Regions from separate parts of the Rossellomorea vietnamensis genome, predicted to be linked through region 1. Evidence: predicted binding sites of a transcription regulator. Region 1 holds the regulator's gene; the other holds the start of a gene.

Region 1 (7,784 bases):
GAAACACCCGCACCTGATTATTAAGCATATATAAATGGCTTTAATAGTCAATCACATACCTGGTAACAGCTTTAACGCGTTATTCAGGTGAGAAGCGGGTAGCTCCTACTTGTACCAAACTGTATTCAATTCACCTTAGATACTATATCACATGACAATACCGCTGTCAAATAATCATTTAATATCACAACGTATTTCATAATATCAGACATCTAAGGAGAGTGCAACAGTTTTTTGAAATTAATTGGGGAGGGACGGACCTCCAACAGAAACATTATGGTAAACCACAATGACCATTTGGAGGTCCGTCCCTCTTCAGATTTTAACGATTCGCTTCTTTTGTGATGTGACCGATGAATGCGTCAAGGGAAATCGTTTCTGATTTCTGCTCTCCGTATTTGCGGACGTTGACGGACGCTTCCTTGATTTCATTGTCTCCCACGACGAGCATGTAAGGAACTTTGCTCATCTGTGATTCGCGGATCTTATAGCCGATTTTTTCATTACGGTCATCGATCTCTACACGAAGCCCTTCAGCCTGAAGCTTTTCTTTCACTTCTTTCGCGTAGTCGAAGTGGACATCCGGAGAAACCGGGATCACCTGAACCTGCGTTGGAGCAAGCCATGTCGGGAATGCACCTTTGTATTCCTCGATCAGGAAGGCAACGAATCGTTCCATAGTGGATACGACTCCACGGTGGATCACGACAGGACGGTGCTGTTTGCCGTCTTCACCTACGTATGTTAAGTCAAAGCGCTCTGGAAGTAAGAAGTCCAGTTGAACAGTGGAAAGTGTTTCTTCCTTACCAAGAGCCGTTTTCACCTGAACGTCCAGTTTAGGGCCGTAGAATGCCGCTTCCCCTTCTGCTTCGAAGTATTCGACATCCAGTTCATCCATCGCTTCCTTGATCATGCCTTGCGCACGGTTCCACATTTCATCGTCATCGAAGTACTTCTCTGTATCTTCAGGATCACGATACGAAAGACGGAATGAATAGTCTTTCAGATCAAAGTCCTTGTATACTTCCTGAACAAGGCGTACGACGCGCTTGAATTCTTCCTTGATTTGATCAGGACGAACGAAGATATGGGCATCATTCAGAGTCATCCCGCGGACACGCTGAAGTCCAGACAGTGCACCTGACAATTCATAACGGTGCATCGTACCAAGCTCGGCGATACGGATGGGAAGCTCACGGTAGCTGTGGATGCCGTTTTTGTAAATCATCATATGATGCGGACAGTTCATCGGGCGAAGGACAAGATCTTCATTGTCCATTTCCATGACCGGGAACATGTTTTCCTGATAGTGATCCCAGTGACCGCTTGTTTTGTACAATTCTACGCTTCCCATGATAGGAGTGTAAACGTGGTCGTAACCCAGACGCTCTTCTTTATCGACGATATAACGCTCGATGATGCGGCGGATCGTCGCACCTTTAGGAAGCCACATCGGCAAGCCCTGTCCCACTTTTTGTGAGTTCATGAACAGGTTCAGTTCTTTCCCGATCTTACGGTGGTCACGCTCTTTCGCTTCTTCTAAAAGGCGAAGATGCTCTTCAAGGTCTTCCTTCTTGAAGAAAGCCGTACCGTAAATCCGTTGAAGCATTTGATTATCACTGTTTCCACGCCAGTAGGCACCGGCAATGCTTAACAGCTTGAATTCCTTGATTTTATTCGTTGATGGGACGTGGACCCCACGGCAAAGGTCGAAGAATTCACCTTGCTCGTAAATGGAAACCTGCTCGCCTGCAGGAATGGCTTCAAGCAGTTCAAGCTTGTACTCGTCACCGATTTCTTCGTACATTTTCTGCGCTTCGTCTCGGCTGACTTCTTTACGTACGACTTCCAGGTTTTCACCTGTGATCTTCTTCATTTCCTTCTCGATCAACGGAAGATCTTCCGGAGTGAACGTGTGCTCCGAATCGATATCGTAGTAGAATCCGCCTTCGATGACCGGACCGATCCCCAGCTTCGTTTCAGGATATAAACGCTTGATGGCCTGTGCCATTAAATGGGCCGTACTGTGACGAAGGACTTCTAGGGCATCCGCTGAAGGAGCCGTCACGATTTCAATGGCTCCATCTTCCTGAATTCCTGTACGCAGGTCGATCATTTCACCATTTATTTTTCCAGCGAGCGCCTTCTTCTTCAGTCCCGGACTGATGGACGCAGCAATCTCTTCTGTTGTCGTACCCTTGGGAAACTCCTTGACATTTCCATCAGGGAACTGCATTTTCACTACTTCTGACATGTGATTTCACTCCTTGAAATATCTTTATAAAACATAAAAAACCCCGCCCCTTCACGTTTGAAGGGACGAGGTTAATAAATAAACTCGTGGTTCCACCCAACTTCTCACTGTCCTGGTGTAAAGACAATGACTTCATTGAAAAACGAATAACGACATTTAGCCGTCAATCATTACTGTGAACCGGATCAGGTTCCGTTCATGATCGAAGTTCCGAGGTGGTAAATATCACTACCGAATTAGGAAGCTTGCAGCCAAATGACTTCCCTCTCTGTGAATGAATAGGAATATTGTTGTCCTCATCATAACCTTTATTTATTGACTTATTATGTAGGTATTATAATCGGTTATGTTTTGAAAAGCAAGCCTATTCATTCGCAATATCCCACGAAGGATAAAGAAGTGTATCGGGAAAATAACTCAACGGCAGGAGATCAATCCGTTCTTCAAAAATATTCTGCAGCGTCCGGATCAATTGATGATCCCCATTTCCATAAACGTGTATCTTCTCAGGGGCAAGGGATAATAAAGGGGCAATGGTGAATGAATCCACATATAAGGGGTGATTGGTAAGCAGCCGTTTATCGATCGCCTTCGTCAGCTCCTGCCGTGTCACTTCTTTCATGTCCTCATCAAAGAAACGAAATCCATATCCCGTCGAGTAAAGATGGACCGTGCGCATTTTCTGCTCCCTTGAAGAGAGATATTCCCGCAGCATATGAACGAACATCTGATATTCCTGCTCCATCTTATATTCGTCTATGGCGATATCCAGTATCAGTAAGAGCCTCTCCTGAAGCTTTTTCAACCTGAACTTGCTGAACGAGTCGAATGAGATGGGGGCCTTCCCTTCCATCAGTAGCTCCAGGCTCTCCCGGACATATTCAGCCCCGTCCCATTCGCCGATCAGCTCCATCAATTCCGGACGCTCCCCCATCCTCATCTCTGACACGATTTCTAATATTTGATTGATTTCATCACTATCTTCATACAAATAATTTTCTCTCAAGGCTGATTCGGACCAGTCCATGCATTTATCATTCATGACGAATTTGGAAACCCCGTTGAAAAGCTTTTCCCGCTCCTTGAAGAAGGGGGAGACCTCTATCGTCAGATTATAGTGAGTTGTATGTTGAAAGAGCGTTTCATGAAACCATGATTGGATGAACTCTTTATTGAGGTATTCTTGAAGCTTTATCGCATCCTTTTTTTGCTTAAAAATAAATTCAATCAAACTTTCTCGCCTCCTTAAACCCAATTCCCTGATTTATATATATGGGAGGCTTGTATAAATTAGAAGTTGATGAGGGAAATTCTTTTGGGTGATCAAAAAAAGGAAAGGGAACCGCATACGCGACTCCCTTTCCTACAAACTATTCCCTTCGATTCCGCCCGTCGATCAACACAGGCTTGGATAAATATTTAATCCGCTCCATGATCCGCGCAGCCTTCAGTTTTTCTTCTTCCCCGCGCTGACTGTACGTCAAATGATGGGTCAGCTCGTTGAAATTGAAGTTGGAGGTGAAGAATGTCGGCAGGTTTTCAAGCATCCTGTACTGGAGGATCGTACCGAGGATTTCATCCCTACCCCAACTGGACATGGTTTCCGCTCCGATATCATCAAGCATGAGGATCGGTGCCGATTTTACCATCTCAAGCTTTTCATTCACCGTATTATCACCGAGTGAAGACTTGATTTCCCTGAAGAACTCAGGAACATATACAATCAAAGATCCGATCTTTTTCTCAGCAAGTTCATTGGCCATGGCGCCTAACAGATAGGACTTGCCCACTCCAAACTTCCCGTAAAAATAGAGGCCTTTCATTTTCGTCCCTTCTGTATACGTCTCTACGAAATTCTTCGCAAGGCGCACCGCTTCGAGACGGCTCTTCGAATCAAGATCGAGGGTTTGGAAGGAAGCTTGTAAAATATCCTTCGGGACATACAAGCTTTTGATCAGTCGCTGAGCACTCGTTCTTTCATCATGGATGACTTTCCGCGGGCAGCGATGATAATCGATGTCGATGGTATTCCCTCTGATCACCAGATGAGGATCATATCCTTCCATCATATTCTTGCATTCCTGCAAAGAAGGACAGTACCGGCATTCCTTGCTTTGAGAGATGTATTCATACAGCTTCATCAGGCTTTCGTTGACCATTTCGCCTGTTACCCGTCCTTCATTCCTGCGGATAAAATCTTTTACATCATTATTTTCTAAGATCTCTTTTTTCATTTGTTCATATCGCTGTTGAAATGACCCGGAAGTCGCCAGCCTTTTTAAGGTGTTATTGATTTTCTCCATCGTTTTGTTCACCTACTTCCGAAAATTTTTAAGCTCTTCTTCAAGTTTTTTCTTTTCTGCTTCGAAGTCGTATCCTTCTGCAGTGGTATCGGATTCTTCCGCCGTTCCATCTTCCTTGAACCAGTCCGGAAGCTTCTCGGTGCGGATCGGCTTTCTCCGCCTGTTCGATTTCGTTTCCTTTTTACCTTCAGCCCATTCGAGATACTGCTTATGTTCACTTTTCGCGAGTATCATCGCCTCACTTGCCGACGTCACCTTTTTCCTGGACCAATGGGAAGCGATCTTCTCCATATATCCTTTCGTCAGCTTCATGTCTGTTTTTAACAGCACATATTGGATCAGTACATTCATCACGCCAATCGGCAACTTTTGGGACATGAGCACTTCCTCAACGGCTTGAAGATCAGCCTTGGAAGGAGACCCGCCGTTCGAGATGTCCGATAACACATCCTTCGGGGAGGTGGTTTCCAGATAGTCGATGAGCTCTTCCTCCTGGGAAAGCGGTTGATCCCGCTCTACAGCTTTCTTCGTTTCCACTCTCGTCGTCAAATCAGGCAGTTGATCACCCGTCTGCATACCATACCAGTCCCGGGCCGTTTTACGGAGCATTTCGATATCGATCGTATCATCCGCATCCAGGGAGCTTAGGACGATATTCTTCATCTGAAGAGGATCGATTCCGTACAGATAGCTCAGCTTCAATACTGTTTCCTTCACTTTCGGGGTAAAGGCTTTGCGCGGGACCATGGATTCCGATAACCCGGCCAGCAGCAGCTGAAAATCAAAATCGATTTCATCCAGGGCAAGTCCATCATTCTTGCCGTATTTCATATATTGTTCACCTGACCCGGTTTCCGAATCCACATTCGCATCATGGTGAAGGAAATTAATCGGTTCAGACGTGAAGACATCCTGGAAAGATCGGGTAATGTCTGAGTACTGATTTTTATCAGCTGACGCATCCGTGAAAAATTTCTTCAGACGCAAATAATGGGTCCGGCCGATCTTACGGTACAAATACACATTCAGCATGCCATCATGAAAGAATTCCTGAGGGGAAAGGGGCGGCTGCAGTTCATATAGAAAACGGCGGTCTTCATCATCCCTTTTTTCATACACCTTCAGCAAACCGATTCCCTCGAGCTTCATCCTTGCTTCGTAGACGTCCTGAAGATTGACGGACAGGACGTTCATCAAATGATAATGGGTGGAATCCGTCGACCAGAGCCGGTTCTCTTCCACTTCCCCCCATAGACTCATGTAGAGGCTGTAGCAAACGGTACCGATCAGAGGCTGGTACAGAAACGTAATGATTTTCCGGTCATATTCCTGAAGCATCCCATGTGTCCCTACGGTGTAGTGATCAATTGGCTGTATTTCATTCCAATGCTTCTTCATCATAGTTGGATTCTACCTTTCAATAAATAAAGAGAAAAGAGCCAAAGAATTCCATCTTCAGCTCATTCTTCTACTCTTTTTTTATTAATTCTTTTAATTCGTCTATAAATACATTAATATCCTTAAATTGTCGATATACGGATGCAAAACGGACATATGCCACTTCATCAACTTTCGCAAGGTGATCCATGACCATCTCACCGATCTTCACAGATTCTACTTCGGAGGCACCTTGATTCCGCAGGTCCTTTTCGATATCTGTTGAGATCTTCTCTAATCTTTCAAGAGGTACCGGGCGCTTCTCACAGGCCTTGATCAATCCCCTCAAAATCTTTTCTCGACTAAACTCTTCTCTTACCCCTTCTTTTTTCACCACAATTAAAGGAAGCTCTTCAACCTTCTCAAAGGTCGTGAAGCGAAATGTACATTCTTCACATTCTCTTCTTCTCCTGATAGAGCGTCCTTCATCAGCAGGTCGTGAGTCCACCACTCTGGTACCATTATGCTGGCAAGACGGGCATTTCATAATATCAGCTCCGTTATTACATACTATTACCTTCATCATATAAAAAAGCTGCAACTTACACAAGCTTCTATAGGATTTACCGTTATTTCACTTTTTTCAATTCGCCATCAAGCTGGTGATAATAATGGTTGATTTGCGCTTTTAAAACGGTATATGTACCAAAAATCTTCCCTTTATCCGCACTGACCTTAAAATCGACTGCCGTTTCAAGCGGCCGAACCGTGATGACCGTGGCAACGATAAATAATTGAGGCGTTCCGTTTTTTCGGACCGTGATTTCCCCTCTGTCCTTGGACTGGGAGATCACCTCATATTCTGACGACGAGAATAATCCCAGCACGGCATTAAATGCACCTTGATGCATGGATTTATAATAGCGTGATTGCAGTTCCTTATCTTCATGCTGATCGGACGTTTCACACTCCGATTGAAATCGCTTTAACAGGGTACGTATTCCACTCATATCAAGTTCCTCCCTTTAGTTACCCTTATTTTACACGAAAAGGCACGATTGAAAAACCCATAAGTGCACGTACGAACGCGGGCATAAAAAAAGAGATGCATGAATCACGCATCTCTTCTGAGTTATTATCGATTAAAGGGCTTGAGCCTGGGACTTCTTCACTTGTACAGGACCCATTCCACGTGGCAATTCAATCGTTTCACGTGTGTCAGCACCAAGAGCATCTGCAATATATTCAGCTGCGATATTAGGATCTAAATCACCGCAAGTATATACATCAATACTGGCATAACCATGTTCAGGAAAACTGTGGATCGTTAAGTGTGATTCAGAAATGATCACGACTCCACTCACACCTTGAGGAGCAAATTTATGAAAAGCCACCTCACGCACTTCTGCACCTGACTTAAGCGCAGCATCTACGAATGTTTTCTCAATTCCTACTACATCGTTTAATTTTTCAAAATCGCAACCCCATAATTCAGAGATTACATGACGTCCCATTGTTTCCATTTTGTATTTCCCCCTTTGACATGATTTTTTTCGTCAAAATGAACGAATCCTTTGGCAAAATCTTAACTACCACGGGGGAAAGTTAGTCCGAAGAGGTCCTAACCCTTTAAGTAGTTAAATCAGTATTCATTTGCTAATAAGAAGTTCACGAAAAATAGTATACTTTGTTTAAAACTCTTTTGCAATAAATTTTTATAAAGTTTTTTAGATGGGTAGGTAATCGTTTGATTTGGCTATAACGTTAAACCTTGACCGTTCCTTTCCGCTGCAGGCACTCGCTTTCCTCGGGGCTGGCGGTGAGCCTCCTCGGCTGCGCCTGCGGGGTCT
Region 2 (7,784 bases), 350 kb from region 1:
CTGTTCTTCAAATTGTTTTATTGTTGCTTGTCGAATCTTCTCTATGGTTTCTTCACTGTAAATACCAGTCTTGCCACTATTCCAAGAAGGGGTTTTGTTTGCTTTTCGAGTTTTAGCAGTCTTGGATATGATTTTTTGAAAGTGTTGAAGCTTTTCTTCTTCCTTCAATGACTCATGCCAAGATTTTGCCAAGCTCTTTTTAAGTTGCTTATGGCAAGACTCACTGCAGGTGCTCACCCTAAGATCTTCTTTTTCAAAATCTTTTGAGCAAACCTTACACTTTCTTAAACGGCTTTGGCGCCGTCCACATCCTTTACTACAGTATTTATTGGGTTTGCCTCTTCTCAGCTGTACAATACTTTTGCACGTCTCGTTATAGCACTCCAGGTCATCCCTAGTGTAATAGTAGCTAACCAAGTAATCTTTCAATGAAAGTTCATGTTCATTTTTTAAATGCGATGTAAATCGTCCTTGTTTGTTATGAGAAATTTTGAATCCACAAATCTTACACGTCTGAGATTTTTTTGCATCATATGGTATCATGCTATTCACCTCACGATAGGTATTTTTTCATTATACTGATCAGAAGGCTGAACAACACACTACCTTAAAGAGTTTCCAGCAATTCACGAGGTTTATTTATAGACGAGGCACTTATGCTGTTTTACCACGTCTTGATCCGCCCTGCTCAACCAAGTGAGTCAGTTTCGCGATGTCATCCAGCCAGGAAACGGAACCTGATGATTTCCCGTTGACACCTTTCGCGAGAGTATTACGTGGACGAAGGGTCGATCCGTTCGTTCCGACTCCGCCGCCGCGGCTCATGATCTCCATCACCTGCTTGCGGTGCTCTGAGATACCTTCGCGGGAATCCTGTACGAATGGCATCACATAACAGTTGAAATACGTTACATCCGTGCCTGCACCCGCTCCGTATAGGACGCGTCCGGCAGGAACAAAATGGAGATTCACTAGCTCATGATAGAATTTTTCAAACCAAACCTGTCTCTTTTCAGGAGTTTCTTCCACCTCTGCCAAGCCTGTTGCGTTACGCTTCGCAATTTGTTCATAGTAGACTTCAAGTGGTTTCTCAATGACATCGAGTGTCCTCGAGACAATCCCCGTCTCCATCTCCTCCGGTTTATCGATGGCACTTCTGTACTCTTCTTCGATCCAGACAGATGCTTTTTTCGTTTCCCAATCAATGCTTGAAATGTAGCCCAATCCCCTTGCAGGGAACTTGGGATCCTCCTTGATGGTCAGGACCACGAAGTCTCCTTCGTTAAGAGTGATCTTCTCCGTGTCCTTGAACGAATAACGATCGATCATGACAAGACGGGATACACCTTTGTGTGTAGTATTCATATCCGGTGTGATGGGATGTACTTGAGGGAACAATCCAATATCCTTATTTAATCTCTCGGTGTTTAATTTCATCGCATTTTTCGACGCAACAGTCATAAAGACAACTCCTTCTATCTCAAATGTTTCAGTTTCTGTTTTCTTCGCTGATGTCTTATATCAAGTATTAAGATATCATAGCCATTCTGGAAAAGCAATAAATAAACACAACATATTGTGTACGAAAAATTATTCGACACACCATATATTGTGTTTCAGGTCAATAGGTCATTTGTTTGTCAAACGGTTAATATGCCAATAAAAATAGAAAACGCGAGAAAAGAATAGAAAAACATCTATTAATCCGGCCATTTCTATTAATTTAGAACTTGATATAACATAAAGCACCGTAATCGTTGGTAAAATAGGAAAAAAGCGACAAGCATCGCTTTTTTTCTACAAAAAAATTTTTTAACGTTTAAAATTCCACTCATCAGATTCGTATCGTGATTCGGCAAGATCCACAACATATTGTGTTTCCTCTTCAGAGAGCTCATAAGGCTCGAGATGGATGTTCAATCCTTCCTCAAAACCTTTTTTGAATGCTTCCTTCGCCATATCCATGGTGACCGGCACAGAACTGATTTCATTCATTGCAACAGCCTTGCTTTTAAATGCCCGCTGCATACGCTCTTTTACCCTGTCGGATGGATAGTTAAACAGGCTGAACAACTTATCCTCATCAAGATCCAATAGAATCGAGCCGTGCTGAAGGATGACACCTTTTTGTCTGGTCTGTGCACTTCCTGCCACTTTCCGTCCTTCCACGACAAGCTCATACCAGCTCGGAGCATCAAAACATACCGCTGATCGCGGGTTCTTTAATCCTTCCCGCTCTTCTGCCGTCCTTGGTACAGCAAAGTAGGCTTCGAGACCAAGCCCTTGAAATCCCTTCAGAATCCCTTCTGAGATGACACGGTACGCTTCTGTGACGGTCCTCGGCATTTCCGGGTGTTCTTCTGAAACGATGACGCTGTACGTCAATTCATGTTCATGAAGAACCCCTCTGCCTCCCGTCGGGCGTCTTACAAAGCCGAGTCCGTGTTCTTTAACTGCTTCAAGATTGATTTCCTTTTCTACTTTTTGAAAATAACCGACGGAAAGTGTCGCTGGATCCCACCCGTAAAACCGGATCGTAGGAGGGATCTTCCCTTCACTGTGCCAATCGAGCAAGGCCTCATCAAGGGCCATATTATAAGAGGGAGAACAATTCCCGGAGTCAATGAATCTCCACGTTTCCTTTTTCATGCAGCATACCTCATTTGCGTCTTCTATTTATATTGTTATGTAAAAAATCATCTTCATTCAAGTCCGTTACTAGTCTATCAAATCCAATCGAAAAAACAAAGAAAAACAGATTGGAAAGTCTTTGCTTTAAAATAATAAATTTGTTTTGATTCTTACGCACTTCATGAATATAATAGAAGGTAGCGCATTTGTAGAAAGGAGCATGAATGATGGAAGGATTATATATTCTTTTAGTCGTACTTGGTGGAATCATCATCTATTCACTTTTTACGTTCTTCTATCAAAAGAGAATCGTGAATACACTGAATGAGGAAGAATTTCGAGCAGGATATCGTAAAGCTCAATTGATAGATGTTCGTGAAGCGAATGAATTTGAAAACGGTCACGTCCTCGGTGCACGGAATATTCCTTTGTCACAGATCAAAATGAGACAAAAGGAAATCCGCTCAGATCAACCTGTATACCTTTATTGCCAAAGCGGGCTCCGCAGTGGAAGAGCAGCTCAAATGCTGCACAAAAAAGGCTACCGCAATCTTCACCAGTTACAAGGTGGATTCAAAAAGTGGACAGGTAAAGTAAAGCATAAAAAATAATGCAGAGAGATCGCCCAGGGGCGATCTTTTTTATTGGATGTGGTTCGTGCATGATCCGGTTCGTGAGTGGCCGTGATACATCCGCAAATGGAACTAAATGGTTTTCGGCTGGATTTCTTCTTAAAACGGCTTGATTTTTTGATATTTCGGCCGAATTATCCATCAAAACGGCTGGTTTCCTGTTCATTTCGGCTGGATAATCACTCAGATCGGCCGGATTCCCCCTCACAATCACTACACATCAAAGGTCCGTCCCTCGAATAAAAGCCCTGCAGAGATTTCCTGCAGGGCTTTCGATTTAGAAAGGATGTTTAGCTCTCTTTTGTATAACGAAGTACCGGTTTTCTTGCAGCCAGTGTTTCATCCATACGCTTCACGATGGTTGTGTGAGGGGCTTCCTGGACGATTTCCGGTGTTTCTTCTGCTTCTTTGGCAATTTGGATCATGGCGTCAATGAAGGAATCAAGGGTTTCTTTTGATTCAGTTTCCGTCGGTTCGATCATCATGCACTCTTCCACGTTTAATGGGAAGTAGATGGTTGGCGGATGATATCCGAAGTCCAGTAATCGCTTCGCAATATCCAATGTACGGACGCCGAGCTTCTTCTGACGTTTCCCACTGATGACAAACTCATGCTTACAATGACGATCGTATGGCAGGTCAAAGTGAGGTGCCAGGCGGCGCATCATGTAGTTGGCATTCAGGACCGCGTTTTCCGTTACGGCTCTGAGTCCATCCGGCCCCATCGTCCTGATATACGTATACGCACGGACATTGATTCCAAAGTTTCCATAGTAAGGTTTTACCCGTCCGATGGATTCAGGTCTGTTGTAATCGAATTCGAATGTGTCACCATTTTTCACCAGTACCGGTTTAGGAAGGTATTTAATCAAGTCTTCCTTCACGCCGACAGGACCACTTCCTGGACCGCCTCCTCCGTGAGGGCCAGTGAATGTTTTATGGAGATTTAAATGTACGACGTCAAATCCCATATCCCCCGGTCTTGCTTTGGAAAGGACGGCATTTAGATTGGCGCCATCATAATACAGCTTTCCGCCAGCTTCATGAATGATCGAAGCCATTTCCATGATATTCTCTTCGAATAATCCAAGTGTGTTCGGATTTGTCAACATCAGGGCAGCCGTGTCATCCCCGACGACGCGCTTAAGATCGTCTAAATCAACGAGCCCATTATCGTTCGACTTCACCGTTACCGTTTCAAAGCCGGCAACCGTTGCGCTGGCCGGGTTCGTTCCATGAGCGGAATCGGGTACGATGACCTTCGTACGGTGTGTATCACCGTTTGCTTCATGATAAGCACGGATCATCATAAGGCCTGTCCATTCGCCATGGGCCCCTGCAGCAGGCTGAAGGGTGACTTCATCCATACCGGTGATTTCTTTCAAATGCTCCTGCAGGTCATACATCAGTTCAAGGGCACCTTGAACGCTTTCAGGTTCCTGCAGCGGGTTGATATGGGCGAATCCGTTCAAGCGTGCAACGTTTTCGTTCACTTTCGGATTGTATTTCATCGTACAGGATCCAAGTGGATAGAAACCTGAGTCCACCCCGTGATTACGTTTGGATAGGGCCGTATAATGGCGCATGATATCGAGTTCAGAAACCTCCGGGAGCTCCGGTGCTTCTGTACGGATGTAATCTGATGGAATGAGCTCGGATAAATCTACCTGAGGTACATCCATTTCAGGTAAGCTGTAACCAATTCGGCCTTCTTTTGATAATTCAAAAATAAGAGGTTGATCTTGCTTATTCATGACAATCCCCCAATTCTGCTGCGAATGCATCAATTTCATCTTTGCTGCGAAGTTCCGTGACAGCCACCAGCATATGCTGCGTTAAGCTGTCATCCATAAGCCCAAGGTCATATCCACCGATCATGTCTTTTTCAAGTAGCTTTTGATTGATTTCTTTGACAGGCCTATTTACTTTTATGACAAACTCATTGAATGATGGTCCTTCAAACGCGACGAGGAATCCTTTCGCTTTTAAGGCTTCTTTGGCGTAATGAGCTTTTTGGATATTTTGAACGGCCATTTCTTTGACACCCTGTTTTCCGAGTGCCGTCATCGCGACGGATGCAGCGAGTGCATTCAATGCCTGATTGGAACAGATATTCGATGTCGCTTTGTCCCGACGGATATGTTGTTCACGGGCTTGAAGAGTCAAAACGAAACCGCGGATGCCATCTTCATCGACGGTTTGACCGACCAGGCGTCCAGGTACCTTACGCATAAGCTTCTTATTCACGGCGAAGTATCCGCAGTGAGGTCCACCGAAGGCACTCGGGATACCGAATGGCTGTGCATCCCCAATGACAATGTCCGCCCCTAATTTACCTGGGGGGGTAAGTGCGCCGAGCGCAAGGGGATTTGAGGAAACGACGAACATCGCTTTATCCCCATGTGCCACTTCCTCGATCGCTTTCAGCTCTTCTACACGCCCGAAGAAGTTAGGATATTGAACGATGACCGCTGCAATCTCATCACTCATCAATTTCTTAAGTTCTTCCACATCGGTTACACCATCCGTGTGCGGAATTTCCACCACTTCGATATACTGACCTTTTGCATATGAGCGCAAAACATCACGTGACTCTGGATGGACTGTGCTTGACACAAGGACCTTCTTCCGGCGGGTCTGGCCTGCACTCAGCATGGCTGCTTCTGCAAGAGCCGTTCCCCCATCATACATAGAGGAGTTGGCTACATCCATACCTGTCAGCTCACATATCATTGTCTGGAATTCAAAGATGGCTTGAAGCTCCCCTTGGGAAATTTCAGGCTGATACGGCGTATACGCTGTATAAAACTCTGATCGCGATAATACGTGATCTACGATGATGGGCATGTAGTGATCATAGACCCCTGCCCCGAGAAACGATGTATGACTTTTCAGGTCAGCATTCTTTGCTGCCATTTTAGTCAGTTCCTTTACCAATTCCGTTTCGGACTTCGCTTCTTTGATGTTGTAATCCCCTTTGAAACGAACCTGTTCAGGAATATCTTCAAATAGATCGTTAACGCTGTCTACTCCTATTTGTTCTAACATTTCCCTTTGATCCTGCTCTGTCATCGGTAAATAACGATGCTTCATGACCGTCATTCCTCCCCTATTTCTTTGGTCTTTTATAAAAAGGTGTTGATGCCACTTTCGCTTTAAGCTTTTTCCCCCGGATTTCAACCAATACTTCTGTATCCAGTGAAGTGAATTCCTTATTAAGCAATGCCAATCCTATATTTTTCTTTAAGGTAGGAGATTGTGTCCCTGTTGTGACTTCCCCTATTTCTTCTTCACCTGAAAATACTTTGTAACCATGACGGGGAATGCCGCGGTCGATCATTTCGATACCCACGATCTTTCGAGGGGCACCTTCTTCTTTTTGTCGTTTCAGTACTTCCTGCCCGATGAATGGAATCTCTTTATTCACTTTGACAGCGAATCCGATTCCCGCCTCGATTGGTGTGATCGATTGGGATAATTCCTGTCCGTAAAGGGCAAGATTCGCTTCAAAACGCAATGTGTCACGTGCACCCAGTCCGCATGGAAGGACGCCTCTCTCCTTGCCGGCATCCAGGATCGCCTTCCAGATCGCAGCCGCATCACCTGCATCACAGTAAATCTCGAATCCGTCTTCCCCTGTGTAACCTGTACGGGAAATGAGTGCGTGCTTTCCATCTATACTCACTTCGGTCTGAAATTTAAAAAACCCGATGTCACTCAATGCATGTTCATTTGTGATTGTTTGTAAAACCTCTTCGGCAATCGGACCTTGTAGTGCCAATTGCGCCATATGTTCAGAAATATTATTAATTTCAACTTCTTTTGTCTGATGTTCTTTCAGCCATTTGAAATCTTTATCTATATTTGCTGCATTGACAACAAGCAAATAATCATTGTCTTTAATTTTATAAACAAGTAAATCATCGACCGTCCCACCGTTTTCGTAGCACATAGCCGTATACTGAGCTCCTCCGTCTTTCACTTTGGAAACATCATTTGTCATCATTTTTTGTAAGTAGTCAAGAGCCCCTTCACCCTTCACTTCAATTTCTCCCATATGAGAAACGTCGAATAGTCCTGCCCGGGATCGTACCGCTTCATGTTCTTCCTTAATACTTGAGAATTGCACTGGTAAAGCCCAGCCACCGAAGTCGATGGTCTTTCCTCCATACTCTTTGTACACTTCGTATAAAGGTGTTTGTTTTAACTCTGACATGACTTTTCCCCCTTTATCTTCCTTACATGCATAATCCTTAACCACGTTTTATCCCATGAAAAAAGGACAGAAAAACCCCTTTTCATAAAGAAGGTTTCTCTGTCCTTGCACCTGAAAGTTTACCGAAGAACGGCTTTCCCCTTTGGTGGTTTCCTGAGTCGGAAACACTCTCCAGAGTTGCGTCCAACAAGAGTCTTTTTGCCTGAGAGATTCACACTTTTACGTGCTTGCTCCTTCGGCGCTGTATGCACAGTCTCTCCCCTTGTCATCATTCGCCAATATTCCTTGAAACAATTGGTCATACT

Evidence for each region. The regulator NrdR, encoded in region 1, represses ribonucleotide reductase genes. The targets are predictions, from matches to a motif close to AACACNATATATNGTGTT.
Region 2: N5C46_RS23205 (ribonucleotide reductase N-terminal alpha domain-containing protein) is a predicted target of NrdR. The motif match lies at 1,599-1,616, and genes of this name have one in related genera.

The regions. Positions count from the first base shown of each region.
Region 1 covers NZ_CP104558.1:4,164,344-4,172,127, reverse strand. The annotation lists ribosomal protein L20 leader region at 1-117, opposite strand, end outside; gene thrS (threonine--tRNA ligase) at 323-2,254, opposite strand; gene ytxC (putative sporulation protein YtxC) at 2,619-3,485, opposite strand; gene dnaI (primosomal protein DnaI) at 3,625-4,557, opposite strand; gene N5C46_RS21385 (replication initiation and membrane attachment family protein) at 4,570-5,958, opposite strand; gene nrdR (transcriptional regulator NrdR) at 6,026-6,481, opposite strand; gene N5C46_RS21375 (hypothetical protein) at 6,564-6,944, opposite strand; gene speD (adenosylmethionine decarboxylase) at 7,077-7,457, opposite strand.
Region 2 covers NZ_CP104558.1:4,510,785-4,518,568, reverse strand. The annotation lists gene N5C46_RS23210 (endonuclease domain-containing protein) at 1-543, opposite strand, end outside; gene N5C46_RS23205 (ribonucleotide reductase N-terminal alpha domain-containing protein) at 655-1,461, opposite strand; gene N5C46_RS23200 (lipoate--protein ligase family protein) at 1,813-2,649, opposite strand; gene N5C46_RS23195 (rhodanese-like domain-containing protein) at 2,859-3,242, shown strand; gene gcvPB (aminomethyl-transferring glycine dehydrogenase subunit GcvPB) at 3,554-5,017, opposite strand; gene gcvPA (aminomethyl-transferring glycine dehydrogenase subunit GcvPA) at 5,010-6,356, opposite strand; gene gcvT (glycine cleavage system aminomethyltransferase GcvT) at 6,373-7,479, opposite strand; glycine riboswitch at 7,660-7,751, opposite strand.